3 regions of the Brochothrix thermosphacta DSM 20171 genome follow, and region 1 is predicted to be linked to each of the others. Evidence: a T-box and tRNA genes for the amino acid it is inferred to sense, from the RefSeq annotation. Region 1 holds a T-box; the other regions hold tRNA genes.
The links. A T-box is a leader RNA that pairs with one kind of tRNA and senses whether it is charged. The one in region 1 lies ahead of glyQ (glycine--tRNA ligase subunit alpha), so its partner is inferred to be a tRNA-Gly.
Positions count from the first base shown of each region.

Region 2: it has a tRNA-Gly gene. The T-box ahead of glyQ (glycine--tRNA ligase subunit alpha) is inferred to sense a tRNA for this amino acid. The anticodon was not compared.
Region 3: it has a tRNA-Gly gene. The T-box ahead of glyQ (glycine--tRNA ligase subunit alpha) is inferred to sense a tRNA for this amino acid. The anticodon was not compared.

Region 1 is NZ_CP145608.1:1,111,469-1,115,988, reverse strand. Features, by position in the region: gene V6S17_RS05750 (YaiI/YqxD family protein) at 1-175, opposite strand, end outside; gene glyS (glycine--tRNA ligase subunit beta) at 278-2,344, opposite strand; gene glyQ (glycine--tRNA ligase subunit alpha) at 2,349-3,224, opposite strand; T-box leader at 3,305-3,475, opposite strand; gene recO (DNA repair protein RecO) at 3,533-4,306, opposite strand; gene dinB (DNA polymerase IV) at 4,322-4,520, opposite strand, start outside.
Region 2 is NZ_CP145608.1:931,846-936,365, forward strand. Features, by position in the region: tRNA gene V6S17_RS04810 (tRNA-Arg) at 1-11, shown strand, start outside; tRNA gene V6S17_RS04815 (tRNA-Pro) at 21-94, shown strand; tRNA gene V6S17_RS04820 (tRNA-Ala) at 148-223, shown strand; tRNA gene V6S17_RS04825 (tRNA-Met) at 252-328, shown strand; tRNA gene V6S17_RS04830 (tRNA-Ile) at 347-420, shown strand; tRNA gene V6S17_RS04835 (tRNA-Ser) at 440-529, shown strand; tRNA gene V6S17_RS04840 (tRNA-Met) at 604-677, shown strand; tRNA gene V6S17_RS04845 (tRNA-Asp) at 706-779, shown strand; tRNA gene V6S17_RS04850 (tRNA-Phe) at 789-861, shown strand; tRNA gene V6S17_RS04855 (tRNA-His) at 874-946, shown strand; tRNA gene V6S17_RS04860 (tRNA-Gly) at 957-1,027, shown strand; tRNA gene V6S17_RS04865 (tRNA-Ile) at 1,046-1,119, shown strand; tRNA gene V6S17_RS04870 (tRNA-Asn) at 1,126-1,198, shown strand; tRNA gene V6S17_RS04875 (tRNA-Ser) at 1,202-1,289, shown strand; tRNA gene V6S17_RS04880 (tRNA-Glu) at 1,301-1,372, shown strand; gene V6S17_RS04885 (1,4-dihydroxy-2-naphthoate polyprenyltransferase) at 1,672-2,592, opposite strand; gene V6S17_RS04890 (isochorismate synthase) at 2,813-4,228, shown strand; gene menD (2-succinyl-5-enolpyruvyl-6-hydroxy-3-cyclohexene-1-carboxylic-acid synthase) at 4,209-4,520, shown strand, end outside.
Region 3 is NZ_CP145608.1:927,311-931,830, forward strand. Features, by position in the region: rRNA gene V6S17_RS04670 (23S ribosomal RNA) at 1-1,167, shown strand, start outside; rRNA gene rrf (5S ribosomal RNA) at 1,436-1,551, shown strand; tRNA gene V6S17_RS04680 (tRNA-Val) at 1,555-1,630, shown strand; tRNA gene V6S17_RS04685 (tRNA-Thr) at 1,638-1,710, shown strand; tRNA gene V6S17_RS04690 (tRNA-Lys) at 1,791-1,863, shown strand; tRNA gene V6S17_RS04695 (tRNA-Gly) at 1,867-1,938, shown strand; tRNA gene V6S17_RS04700 (tRNA-Leu) at 1,956-2,041, shown strand; tRNA gene V6S17_RS04705 (tRNA-Arg) at 2,060-2,133, shown strand; tRNA gene V6S17_RS04710 (tRNA-Pro) at 2,143-2,216, shown strand; tRNA gene V6S17_RS04715 (tRNA-Ala) at 2,270-2,345, shown strand; tRNA gene V6S17_RS04720 (tRNA-Met) at 2,377-2,450, shown strand; tRNA gene V6S17_RS04725 (tRNA-Ser) at 2,465-2,554, shown strand; tRNA gene V6S17_RS04730 (tRNA-Ser) at 2,671-2,760, shown strand; tRNA gene V6S17_RS04735 (tRNA-Ser) at 2,877-2,966, shown strand; tRNA gene V6S17_RS04740 (tRNA-Ser) at 3,082-3,171, shown strand; tRNA gene V6S17_RS04745 (tRNA-Met) at 3,246-3,319, shown strand; tRNA gene V6S17_RS04750 (tRNA-Asp) at 3,348-3,421, shown strand; tRNA gene V6S17_RS04755 (tRNA-Phe) at 3,431-3,503, shown strand; tRNA gene V6S17_RS04760 (tRNA-His) at 3,516-3,588, shown strand; tRNA gene V6S17_RS04765 (tRNA-Gly) at 3,599-3,669, shown strand; tRNA gene V6S17_RS04770 (tRNA-Ile) at 3,688-3,761, shown strand; tRNA gene V6S17_RS04775 (tRNA-Asn) at 3,768-3,840, shown strand; tRNA gene V6S17_RS04780 (tRNA-Ser) at 3,844-3,931, shown strand; tRNA gene V6S17_RS04785 (tRNA-Glu) at 3,943-4,014, shown strand; tRNA gene V6S17_RS04790 (tRNA-Thr) at 4,076-4,148, shown strand; tRNA gene V6S17_RS04795 (tRNA-Lys) at 4,204-4,276, shown strand; tRNA gene V6S17_RS04800 (tRNA-Gly) at 4,280-4,351, shown strand; tRNA gene V6S17_RS04805 (tRNA-Leu) at 4,369-4,454, shown strand; tRNA gene V6S17_RS04810 (tRNA-Arg) at 4,473-4,520, shown strand, end outside.

The DNA.
Region 1 (4,520 bases):
TATCAACGTACACCCAGTTCCCTGAACGATTGATTGAAAAATGATTGTAAGAAGCCACATAGACAACAGGTATATTAAAATTCGCCGCTATTTCTGCGACTTCTTCCTTAACCGGACAGGCATCTGCATCCACAATAACATCTGTTACTGCTGGATAACTTCTCCCATTAAACAATTTGTTGTCACCTCATTAATAGCTATTAACTCGTTTTCAAAAGAGTCATATAACTAATATTCGACATTGCTAGCTAAAACCCTTTTTTATTAATAAAATATTTTATTTAACAATAATTTCATCAAAATTAGCGAAGCTGCGTAATACAGAAGCTAACTCGGCAAGCATTGATAAACGATTATTACGTTTCTTTTCATCATCTACCATGACTAATGTATTTTCAAAAAACGCTTCAATGGGTTGTTTTAAAGACTTGAATAAAGCTAATTTTTCTTCAGGTGTTGCCGCTTTATATGATTGTTTTACTTGTGTAATAGCTGTGTAAAGCGCTGCTTCGCTTTCATTTTCAAACAATTCTTCTTCGATAGCACATGGTACTTCTAATTTTTGTGATAAGTTCATCACTCGTGTTAATGCTTCTACCGTTGGACGGAACCACTCTTCTTTACTCACGTTATTAAGAGCAGTCGCACGTTTAAACAACTGTGATAAATCACGTGTTTCACCACCGACCATTGCTTCAACAATATCATGACGAACAGCTTCACCGCTTAGTAGATTACGTAAACGACGACCTAAGAATTGATGGAATTGGTTAAGCGTTTCATCAATTGGCATCACTTTAACGCCAGCATTTTCTTGTAATGTAATAATTTCACGAATAGTGCCGTCGAATGGCAATTCCCATCCTTGGTTAATTAAAATACGTACAACACCAATCATCGCACGACGAAGTGCAAATGGATCATTTGAACCCGTCGGAACCATATCTACAGAGAAGAAACCACCGAGTGTTTCTAATTTGTCAGCTAATGCAAGCAACGCACCGATTTTACTGCTAGGTAATTCACCTTCTGAACTTTTAGGAAGGTATGACTCACGAATGGCAGTGGCAACCGTTTCTTTTTCACCTTGCAACAAGGCATATTTATAACCCATTTCGCCTTGCAATTCTGGGAATTCACCCACTAAATTAGTCACAAGATCAAATTTATAAATAGCTGCGGCACGCTGTACATCTGCTTTTTCATCTGCTGTAAAACCAAAACGATCAGCTAATGCTGCAACGACTTTACCCACTCGTTCAATTTTAGCTGACATTGAACCTAATTTTTGGTGGAACGTAATTTTTTCTAATTTTTCTAACGCTGCAGCAATTGTAATTTTTTGATCTTCTTGATAGAAAAACTCACCATCAGAAAGACGGGCACGTAAGACTTTCTCGTTTCCTTTAGCAACCGTTTCAAGGTATTGATCATTTCCGTTACGAACAGTAATGAAGAACGGTAATAATTGACCCGCCGCATCTGTAACTGGGAAGTAACGTTGGTGTTCACGCATAATCGTTATCAATACATCTGCCGGTAAATCAAGATAGTTCTCTTCAAAGTTACCGAATAAAACAGTTGGGTACTCAACGAGGTTTGTTACTTCCTCAAGTAAATCTTCATCTATTGGAACAGTCCAACCTTTTTGAGTTGCTAATGCAGCCACTTGACCCGCAATCATTTCACGGCGTTTTGTTTGTTCTGCAACGACAAATACTTCTTCTAATTGTGATTCATAGGTTGCTGCCGATTTAATTTCAATATCTTTACCTAAAAAACGATGTCCGCGTGATGTGCGTCCTGTCTCAACATCTAAAATTTGGAATGGCACGACTGTTTCACCGTATAAAGCAACGATCCAGTGAATTGGACGAATGTATTTAACATGGTGATTAGCCCAATGCATGTTAACTGGGAAATTTAAACCTAAGACAATTTTGTCCCATTCTTTTAAAAGTTCGGTTGTCGAAACACCCGTTGTTTTTTTCAAAACAAACACATATTCCGTCCCTTTCACTTCTTTAAAGTAGATGTCATCTGTTGATACACCTTGACCTCTTACAAAACCTTGTGCTGCGCGTGACCACTCGCCGTTTTCATCTAAAGCTGTCTTTTTAGCAGGTCCTCGCACCTCATCTTCACGGTCAGCTTGTGATTCTGCAACGGCTTGCACTGTCACTGCTAAACGACGTGGTGTTGAATAAGATGATACTTCGCCATGTTCTAATCCTTGTTCTGTTAACCATGCTTGTACATGTTCTTTCAATTGAATTTCAGAAGCTTGCACATATTTTGCAGGCATTTCTTCTAAACCAATTTCTAATAAAATATCTTGTGTCATCTGCTTAATCCTCCTTTTTCAACATTGGGAAGCCCAATTTTTCACGTTCAGCGACATACGTTTTAGCAACGCCGCGTGCTAGTTTACGAATACGGCCAATGTAATTCGCGCGTTCTGTGACCGAAACTGCACCACGAGCATCAAGCAAGTTGAATGTGTGTGAACATTTTAAAATATAATCATAAGCTGGGTGTACTAACCCTAATTCTAATTGTGCTAATGCCTCTTGTTCAAAGGTCGTAAAGTTTTCTAATAACATCTCTTGATTAGATGTTTCAAATGCATATTTCGAATGCTCATACTCTGCTTGGCCAAACAACATACGATATGTGACACCATTGTTCCATTCTAATTCAAAAACACTTTCTTTTTCTTGAATATACGAAGCAAGACGTTCAATTCCATAAGTAATTTCACTTGTAACAGGTGAACATTCTAAACCACCCACTTGTTGGAAATAAGTGAATTGAGTGATTTCCATACCATCTAACCAAACTTCCCAACCTAAACCAGCACAACCCATTGACGGATTTTCCCAGTTATCTTCAACAAAACGAATATCATGTTTAAGCGGATCAATACCGATTGCTTCCAACGAACTTAAATACAATTCTTGAATATTATCTGGTGATGGTTTAATGACCACTTGGAATTGGTGATGTTGGAATAAACGGTTAGGGTTTTCACCATAACGACCGTCATCAGGACGACGTGATGGTTCTACATAACAAGCTGCCCAAGGTTCTGGTCCGATTGCACGTAAAAAAGTATACGGACTCATTGTTCCGGCCCCTTTTTCTACATCGTATGATTGTAATAGTAAGCAATTTTGTTCTGCCCAATAAGCTTGCAGTGTTTGAATCATTGTTTGTACGTTCATTTCACATTCTCCTTTTAGCTTTTTTTCGCATTGTTTGAATAAGCACAAAAAAACGTCCCTATGCTAATCACAATGACTAACATAGGGACGATAAATATCGCGGTTCCACCCTACTTGATGATTTTACAATCATCCACCTCAAGAAAATAAGCTCCAAGCTGCCTTCACAAATGCCGTATTATATGGTTCCCACTAGCCCATACTCACTTCAACCGGTTCAGTTTGCTACTACTGCTCTTCATTGCTTTATATACTTCTATAAAGATACTGTAAATAGTGGTTTTTGTCAAGAATTTCACTGTCAATAATCAGGTTGTTCCGCCATCTTTTTTCTGTAAATCAGTACTCCAAGTTGACATTTGTTTTAAAAAGCGTTTGGTTTTTAAATTTAATCCTGAAACTTCATCATAGTAAGCATCAATTGCACGTTGCACTTCATCTGTCGTCGCTTGATTAACATCAATTTTGCCAATACGGCTAAAATCTAATAAATAATATAATCGCAGGAGATAAACTACTTTATCCGATAAATGCATTCGATGAGGATCATCCTCAAAACAACGTTGCGTAATCAAACCATTATTTTTAATGGAGAGATCAAACGGCCCTTCCGTATCACCTGTAAGTACACACCCTCGCAGCTCTGGATAATGCCCTAACGTATTCAGCATTTTCATTTCAAAAATTTGAGACAATACTTGCGCATCTTCACCCGCATTCATGCTCTCTAACACCTGATAAATTAATTGAAAAAGCGCTTGATTAGGTTCACGTTCCTCAACAGCCTTGTCCAATAAATCAACACAATAAGAACCATACGCTGTTGTGAAAATATCACTAGCTATCGTTGGGAATCGTTCGATTACTTCACCCTGTTGCAAAGTACCCAAACCTTTATTTCCAAAAAACATGAATTCTCCATAGGTAAACAACTGTGTGGCTGCAGCAATGCGGCTATTACTTTTTTTTGCCCCATGTGCAACCAGACTGATTTTCCCAAACTCTTTTGTATAGAGCCGAATGATTTTATCTGATTCACGGTAATCCATCACGCGAATAATTAATCCTTCACATCGTTCCATTTTTAACGCCCCCGTTTACAACCCTACCAATTTCATATTTTCAAACTGTCTCGTTTCTAGTCCTGTCACTGTTAAACCAATCAAACGCACCGGTCGTTGTTCCCACATTTCTTCAAAAATTTGCATCCCATAAAAATAAAGTTCATGACTTTCAGTCAAACGCATTGGCAAAGTTAAACGACGTGTTTGAGTCGTGAAATCATTATATCTAATT
Region 2 (4,520 bases), 180 kb from region 1:
TCTTGGGCGCATTTACAGCACGGGAAGTAGCTCAGCTTGGTAGAGCACTTGGTTTGGGACCAAGGGGTCGCAGGTTCGAATCCTGTCTTCCCGATTGTATAGACATACATATACAAACGTAATATTCCAGTAATTACCCATTTTTATGGGGCCTTAGCTCAGCTGGGAGAGCGCCTGCCTTGCACGCAGGAGGTCAGCGGTTCGATCCCGCTAGGCTCCACCAACAAAAGCAAACTCATTATATTATATATGGCGGTGTAGCTCAGCTGGCTAGAGCATTCGGTTCATACCCGAAAGGTCGTGGGTTCGACTCCCTCTGCCGCTACCATTTTTTTATTATAATGCAGGACCTTTAGCTCAGTTGGTTAGAGCAGACGGCTCATAACCGTCCGGTCGTAGGTTCGAGTCCTACAAGGTCCATTATCATCATTTTTATTTCGGAGGATTACCCAAGTCTGGCTGAAGGGAACGGTCTTGAAAACCGTCAGGCGAGTAAAATCGCGCGGGGGTTCGAATCCCTCATCCTCCTTAACTGAGAATCACTGTGAAGGTTTTAATCGAGCAGTTGATACACAGTAAATTAACAAGTACTATTTATATTATCGCGGGATGGAGCAGTCTGGTAGCTCGTCGGGCTCATAACCCGAAGGTCGTTGGTTCAAATCCAGCTCCCGCAATTGCAAGTTAGCTTGCAAACAAGTTTTTGGTCTGGTAGTTCAGCTGGTTAGAATGCCTGCCTGTCACGCAGGAGGTCGCGGGTTCGAGTCCCGTCCAGACCGTTTTTTTTTGGCTCAGTAGCTCAGTTGGTAGAGCAACGGATTGAAGCTCCGTGTGTCGGCAGTTCGACTCTGTCCTGAGCCATATTTTATGATGGCGGTTGTGGTGAAGTGGTTAACACACCTGATTGTGGTTCAGGCATGCGTGGGTTCGATCCCCATCATCCGCCTTTTGTATATGCGAGTGTAGTTTAGTGGTAAAACTACAGCCTTCCAAGCTGTTGTCGTCGGTTCGATCCCGATCACTCGCTTTAGTAAGTTAGAAAATAGGGCCTATAGCTCAGCTGGTTAGAGCGCACGCCTGATAAGCGTGAGGTCGATGGTTCGAGTCCATTTAGGCCCATTGTTATCCGCAATAGCTCAGTTGGTAGAGCACACGACTGTTAATCGTGTTGTCGTAGGTTCGAGCCCTACTTGCGGAGTTAGGGGAAATACTCAAGTGGCTGAAGAGGCGCCCCTGCTAAGGGTGTAGGTCGCGAAAGCGGCGCGAGGGTTCAAATCCCTCTTTCTCCGTATTATATTTAGGCCCGTTGGTCAAGCGGTTAAGACACCGCCCTTTCACGGCGGTATCACGGGTTCGAATCCCGTACGGGTCATAACAGTAAAGATGTTAACTTTTAAAGTTAGCATCTTTTTTTATTTTTCTCGTAGTGAATTTCTCCGCATACGAGGACAGTATGGGGCGGAGTGAAAGCGAGTACCAATCCATTCTATTAAATTAAGAACCTTTTTGGAGTATAGATTAAGTTCTATCCTCTTTTTTTGTATACGATTAATTATTGAAACAGAGAAAAAACGATTTCGGAATTTGTGAAATTATTAGCTCCAAAAAAGAAGCACTTATGAGGGCCTATTTGCCGACGTAAGTGCTTCTTTAATATAATAACTGTTTGATTTAAAAAGCTAAGCCAATGATTAAAGCGAGTGCTGTCAGTAATCCGTAATATTTGATTGCCTTAGAACATGTAGCCATTCCAGGAATCATCTTCATGACTTCATTTTGTTTCCAAAAGATATAGATAGACATGAGTGCTGGTGGTACAGCAATAAGTGTAATAAAGAGGAATGGTGTAAGGTTCATTGTAAATACTAATGACCAAGTCCATCCAAATGCGAATAACCACATAGCTGCATAAAATACCGTTGCCCAACGTCTACCCAGTAAGATTGCTAAAGTGAGTCGTCCGTTGCGAGTATCTTCTTCAATATCACGTAAGCTGTTTGCTAACAACATGTTACCAATCATAACGATTAACGGGAATGAAAGGAAAATAATTGTTTTATTCAAGTAGCCTGTCTGAATAAAAAAGCTGAGGTAAGTAATAATACCACCCATGAAAAATCCAGCGATCAATTCACCAAAGGGTGTATGTGCAATTGGGAGTGGACCACCGGTATATAAAAAGCCGACAATCATTGAAATTACTCCGATAGCAGCGAGATACCAACTCACAGTGATACAAAGATAGACGCCTAGAAGAAGGGCGATTAGGAAGCTTAAAATGGCTAAATTGCGAATCAAGCTAGCAGACATCTTCTCTTTTGTGATAGCACCACCATGACCTACTTTATTTTCATCGTCATGACCACGTTTATAATCGTAGTACTCATTAAATAGATTAGTTCCTGTTTGAATTAAAAAGGCTGCAAATAACATTGCTAAAAATGGTAAGACCTTAAAGGTTGAATAGTGCAATGCTGCTGCAGAACCAACAAATACAGGAACATAGCTGGAAGCCAACGTATGTGGACGTAATAATTTCCACCATTTATTTTGTGTGATGCGAGCCAGTTTAGAACTCTGACCTTGTTTCAAAAAAACCCTCTCCTTTATTGCGTAATTATACAAATTTAACTATAACACACTATAAACTGCCATAACAGTAAGTAAGAGTATGATACAGTGATATTTTTTGTTATAATTGGTGTGGCAGAGTAAACATAAGCTGATATAAAAAGAGCTATTCGTTGGTTTTATGCGTTCGAATAGTTTCTCTCTTTTTATATGGAGCATCTATATAGGGGCGATATATCTAATGAAACTAGCAAATAAAGTGACAGAGTCTATTAAACAGGCAGTTGAACAAGCAAGAAAGACTGAAAATGCAGTGTTATTGAGCATCATTACTCCGATAGAAGAAATTAATTTTCCAAAGGTGTTAATTAATTTACCTCAAACAGAGGATGCTTTTTATTGGCAAACACCCGATGATTCATTAGAATTTACAGGGATAAAGACAGCGGCAGTGTTTAATGAAAAAATGATGAGTGCAACAGGGGTACAACAAGAGTGGTCGCAGCTTCTAAAAGATGCAGTAATAAGCGATCAAGATAAGGCAAATAGTGGTTTGCCATTACTTTTTGGTGGTTTTAGTTTTGATGATAAAGCAGAAACAACTGGAACAATTTGGAGTGTTTTTGGAAAACAGATGTTTTTGTTACCTGAGTTAATGTTTATGCGCAAAGAGAAGCTAAATACGTTGACAATTAATTGCATTGTTCAAGCGGATGATACTTTTATGAGTATTGAAAAAAAACTGAATAACAGTTATGCGCAAGCAAGGACTTTAAATATAACGTCAGAAAAAGAAAGAACACCTTTAATAATTAAGAAGATTGAAGATTTGATTACGCCCACTGATTGGGATAAGATGTTAAATAAGGGCATTGAACATATTGAGGCAGGTGTATTTACGAAAGTCGTCCTTGCACGCCAAAAAGAAATTGTGTTTAATCGTTCATTACACATTGGTGAATTAATGGCAGCCTTACTTTTACAACAACCGAATTGTTACCGTTATTTGTTGCGTTATCAAGGCACTAGCTTTTTAGGTGCATCACCTGAGCGTTTATTATATAAAGAAGGGCAATCAATCTATTCAGCAGGTGTCGCAGGGTCAATTGCAGCAGGAAAAACAGAAGAACAGCGACAAATGTACGCCGATGAATTATTGGCAGATCCTAAAAATCTACATGAGCATGAAATTGTTGTGAGCATGATTACTAATAAATTAGCAGGTCTTTGTCATGATTTAAACTACTCATCACAGCCTCAAATTTTAAGCAATCGTGATATTCAACATCTATATACACCCATTAAGGCCGAATTAAATAGTGGAATGTCTTTTTTAACATTGGTGAAACAAATGCATCCAACCCCAGCTTTAGGTGGTTTTCCATCTAAGAAAACAGTGGAATGGATTGCAAAAGAAGAACCGCTTATCCGAGGCTTTTTTGGTGCACCAATCGGTTGGTATGATAGTAATGAAAACGGCGAATTCGCAGTAGGTATTCGCTCATTAGCTGCACAAGAAAAAACAGCTCGCTTATTTGCGGGTTGTGGGATTGTTGCGGATTCTGTTCCTGAAAATGAATGGCATGAAACAGCAATGAAATTTCAACCAATGTTAAGATTATTAGGAGGGACAGACAATGACACAGCATCAAATTGAAATGACGCGTTATCTTTCGTCTTTTATTGAAGAGCTTGTACAAGCAGGAGTCAAGGATGCAGTGATCAGTCCAGGTTCACGTTCAACGCCGTTAGCAATGCTAATGGCAGAACATCCGACTTTAAAAATATATGTGGATATTGATGAACGTTCAGCAGGTTTTTTCGCATTGGGATTGGCTAAAGCGTCACACCGTCCCGTTGTATTGCTTTGCACATCAGGCACAGCAGCAGCTAACTATATGCCAGCAGTAGTAGAAGCTAACCTCTCTCAAATTCCATTGGTTGTATTA
Region 3 (4,520 bases), 180 kb from region 1:
GTGAAAGCCTGAGAGAGCCGCAGTGAATAGGCCCAAGCGACTGTTTACCAAAAACACAGGTCTATGCAAAATCGTAAGATGACGTATATGGGCTGACACCTGCCCGGTGCTGGAAGGTTAAGAGGAGTGCTTAGCGCAAGCGAAGGTGCGAATTGAAGCCCCAGTAAACGGCGGCCGTAACTATAACGGTCCTAAGGTAGCGAAATTCCTTGTCGGGTAAGTTCCGACCCGCACGAAAGGTGTAACGATTTGGGCACTGTCTCAACAAGAGACTCGGTGAAATTATAGTACCTGTGAAGATGCAGGTTACCCGCGACAGGACGGAAAGACCCCGTGGAGCTTTACTGCAATCTGATATTGAATGTTTGTGTCACTTGTACAGGATAGGTAGGAGCCTTAGATTCCGGAGCGCTAGCTTCGGAGGAGGCGTTGGTGGGATACTACCCTTGTGACATGACCATTCTAACCCGCACCCCTTATCGGGGTGGGAGACAGTGTCAGATGGGCAGTTTGACTGGGGCGGTCGCCTCCTAAAGAGTAACGGAGGCGCCCAAAGGTTCCCTCAGAATGGTTGGAAATCATTCGCAGAGTGTAAAGGCACAAGGGAGCTTGACTGTGAGACCTACAAGTCGAACAGGGACGAAAGTCGGGCTTAGTGATCCGGTGGTTCCGCATGGAAGGGCCATCGCTCAACGGATAAAAGCTACCCCGGGGATAACAGGCTTATCTCCCCCAAGAGTCCACATCGACGGGGAGGTTTGGCACCTCGATGTCGGCTCATCGCATCCTGGGGCTGTAGTCGGTCCCAAGGGTTGGGCTGTTCGCCCATTAAAGCGGTACGCGAGCTGGGTTCAGAACGTCGTGAGACAGTTCGGTCCCTATCCGTCGCGGGCGCAGGAAATTTGAGAGGAGCTGTCCTTAGTACGAGAGGACCGGGATGGACACACCGCTGGTGTACCAGTTGTTCCGCCAGGAGCATCGCTGGGTAGCTATGTGTGGAAGGGATAAACGCTGAAAGCATCTAAGCGTGAAGCCCCCCTCGAGATGAGATTTCCCATCACTTTATGTGAGTAAGACCCCTGAGAGACGATCAGGTTGATAGGTTCGGAGTGGAAGTACAGCAATGTATGGAGCGGACGAATACTAATAGGTCGAGGACTTAACCTTATTAATTTTTAAAAAAGCGAAAATGACGATTGGTTGTCGCAAATTCTTTCTATATCAATAAGTATTCAGTTTTGAGAGTGCAAATTCTCTTGATAATTTCATATTATCCAAGCAATTAACAGGTAATGTATCTGTTAATATGAATTTTGTAAAAGCGAGTTATTCTAGGCGTTTATGAATCGATTGAGGAACATACTTAGGGTATGTGACAATTGAGATGAAGAAGACAACAACGAAAAACGAAGCTTAGATAAAATTCAAAAAAACGTTTGGTGACGATAGCAAAGAGGATACACCTGTTCCCATCCCGAACACAGTAGTTAAGCTCTTTAGCGCCGATGGTAGTTGGGGGTCTCCCCCTGTGAGAGTAGGACGTTGCCAAGCAATGGGGGATTAGCTCAGCTGGGAGAGCATCTGCCTTACAAGCAGAGGGTCGGCGGTTCGAGCCCGTCATCCCCCACCATTTTTTTGCCGACTTAGCTCAGCTGGTAGAGCAACTGATTTGTAATCAGTAGGTCGCGGATTCGACTTCTGCAGTCGGCATATATTTTTTGGAAAAATTCAAAAAATACTTGTCAAAACCATATCGAAATGTTATAATTAATCTTGTTGACAAATGACAAGAGCCGTTAGCTCAGTTGGTAGAGCATCTGACTTTTAATCAGAGGGTCGCTGGTTCGAGCCCAGCACGGCTCATATGCGAAAGTAGTTCAGTGGTAGAACATCACCTTGCCAAGGTGGGGGTCGCGAGTTCGAATCTCGTCTTTCGCTTGTAATAAAATTTTTAAGCCGGGGTGGCGGAACTGGCAGACGCACAGGACTTAAAATCCTGCGGTGAGTGATCACCGTGCCGGTTCGATTCCGGCCCTCGGCATAGTACGACTAATAAAAAGCGCCCATAGCTCAATTGGATAGAGTACTTGACTACGAATCAAGCGGTTAGAGGTTCGACTCCTCTTGGGCGCATTTACAGCACGGGAAGTAGCTCAGCTTGGTAGAGCACTTGGTTTGGGACCAAGGGGTCGCAGGTTCGAATCCTGTCTTCCCGATTGTATAGACATACATATACAAACGTAATATTCCAGTAATTACCCATTTTTATGGGGCCTTAGCTCAGCTGGGAGAGCGCCTGCCTTGCACGCAGGAGGTCAGCGGTTCGATCCCGCTAGGCTCCACCAATTTTTATTAATAGTTAAGTAATAACATCATGGCGGTGTAGCTCAGCTGGCTAGAGCATTCGGTTCATACCCGAAAGGTCGTGGGTTCGACTCCCTCTGCCGCTATATATTTTCACCTTGGAGGATTACCCAAGTCTGGCTGAAGGGAACGGTCTTGAAAACCGTCAGGCGAGTAAAATCGCGCGGGGGTTCGAATCCCTCATCCTCCTTAACTGAAATTACTGTGATGGTTTTGTACTATAACAGGTAATAACAGTGCTTTGTAAACGAAGTAAGCAAAGTAGTCTTGACTCTGTAAAGAGTTGTAATCTAATATTTTTATTTCGGAGGATTACCCAAGTCTGGCTGAAGGGAACGGTCTTGAAAACCGTCAGGCGAGTAAAATCGCGCGGGGGTTCGAATCCCTCATCCTCCTTAACTGAACTCACTGTGATGGTTTTATACTATAGCAGCTGATAACAGTAACTTACAAACGTAAGCGAGTAAGGTAAGCAAAACTAGTTAAAAGTTAAAATCAAATATTTTTATTTCGGAGGATTACCCAAGTCTGGCTGAAGGGAACGGTCTTGAAAACCGTCAGGCGAGTAAAATCGCGCGGGGGTTCGAATCCCTCATCCTCCTTAACTGAACTCACTGTGATGGTTTATACTATAGCAGTTGATAACAGTAACTTACAAACATAAGTGAGTAAGGTAAGCAAAACTAGTTAAAAGTTAAAATCAAATATTTTTATTTCGGAGGATTACCCAAGTCTGGCTGAAGGGAACGGTCTTGAAAACCGTCAGGCGAGTAAAATCGCGCGGGGGTTCGAATCCCTCATCCTCCTTAACTGAGAATCACTGTGAAGGTTTTAATCGAGCAGTTGATACACAGTAAATTAACAAGTACTATTTATATTATCGCGGGATGGAGCAGTCTGGTAGCTCGTCGGGCTCATAACCCGAAGGTCGTTGGTTCAAATCCAGCTCCCGCAATTGCAAGTTAGCTTGCAAACAAGTTTTTGGTCTGGTAGTTCAGCTGGTTAGAATGCCTGCCTGTCACGCAGGAGGTCGCGGGTTCGAGTCCCGTCCAGACCGTTTTTTTTTGGCTCAGTAGCTCAGTTGGTAGAGCAACGGATTGAAGCTCCGTGTGTCGGCAGTTCGACTCTGTCCTGAGCCATATTTTATGATGGCGGTTGTGGTGAAGTGGTTAACACACCTGATTGTGGTTCAGGCATGCGTGGGTTCGATCCCCATCATCCGCCTTTTGTATATGCGAGTGTAGTTTAGTGGTAAAACTACAGCCTTCCAAGCTGTTGTCGTCGGTTCGATCCCGATCACTCGCTTTAGTAAGTTAGAAAATAGGGCCTATAGCTCAGCTGGTTAGAGCGCACGCCTGATAAGCGTGAGGTCGATGGTTCGAGTCCATTTAGGCCCATTGTTATCCGCAATAGCTCAGTTGGTAGAGCACACGACTGTTAATCGTGTTGTCGTAGGTTCGAGCCCTACTTGCGGAGTTAGGGGAAATACTCAAGTGGCTGAAGAGGCGCCCCTGCTAAGGGTGTAGGTCGCGAAAGCGGCGCGAGGGTTCAAATCCCTCTTTCTCCGTATTATATTTAGGCCCGTTGGTCAAGCGGTTAAGACACCGCCCTTTCACGGCGGTATCACGGGTTCGAATCCCGTACGGGTCATAGCAGTAAAAAAATATTGACAATGAAAGCATACGTGTTATACTTACTATTGTCGTGTTAAGCCGACTTAGCTCAGTTGGTAGAGCAACTGATTTGTAATCAGTAGGTCGCGGGTTCGACTCCTGCAGTCGGCATACATCTTCCTAGAAGATGTTGCTAGAAATAAATATTCAGCTTGTTGAAAAACAAGAGCCGTTAGCTCAGTTGGTAGAGCATCTGACTTTTAATCAGAGGGTCGCTGGTTCGAGCCCAGCACGGCTCATATGCGAAAGTAGTTCAGTGGTAGAACATCACCTTGCCAAGGTGGGGGTCGCGAGTTCGAATCTCGTCTTTCGCTTGTAATAAAATTTTTAAGCCGGGGTGGCGGAACTGGCAGACGCACAGGACTTAAAATCCTGCGGTGAGTGATCACCGTGCCGGTTCGATTCCGGCCCTCGGCATAGTACGACTAATAAAAAGCGCCCATAGCTCAATTGGATAGAGTACTTGACTACGAATCAAGCGGT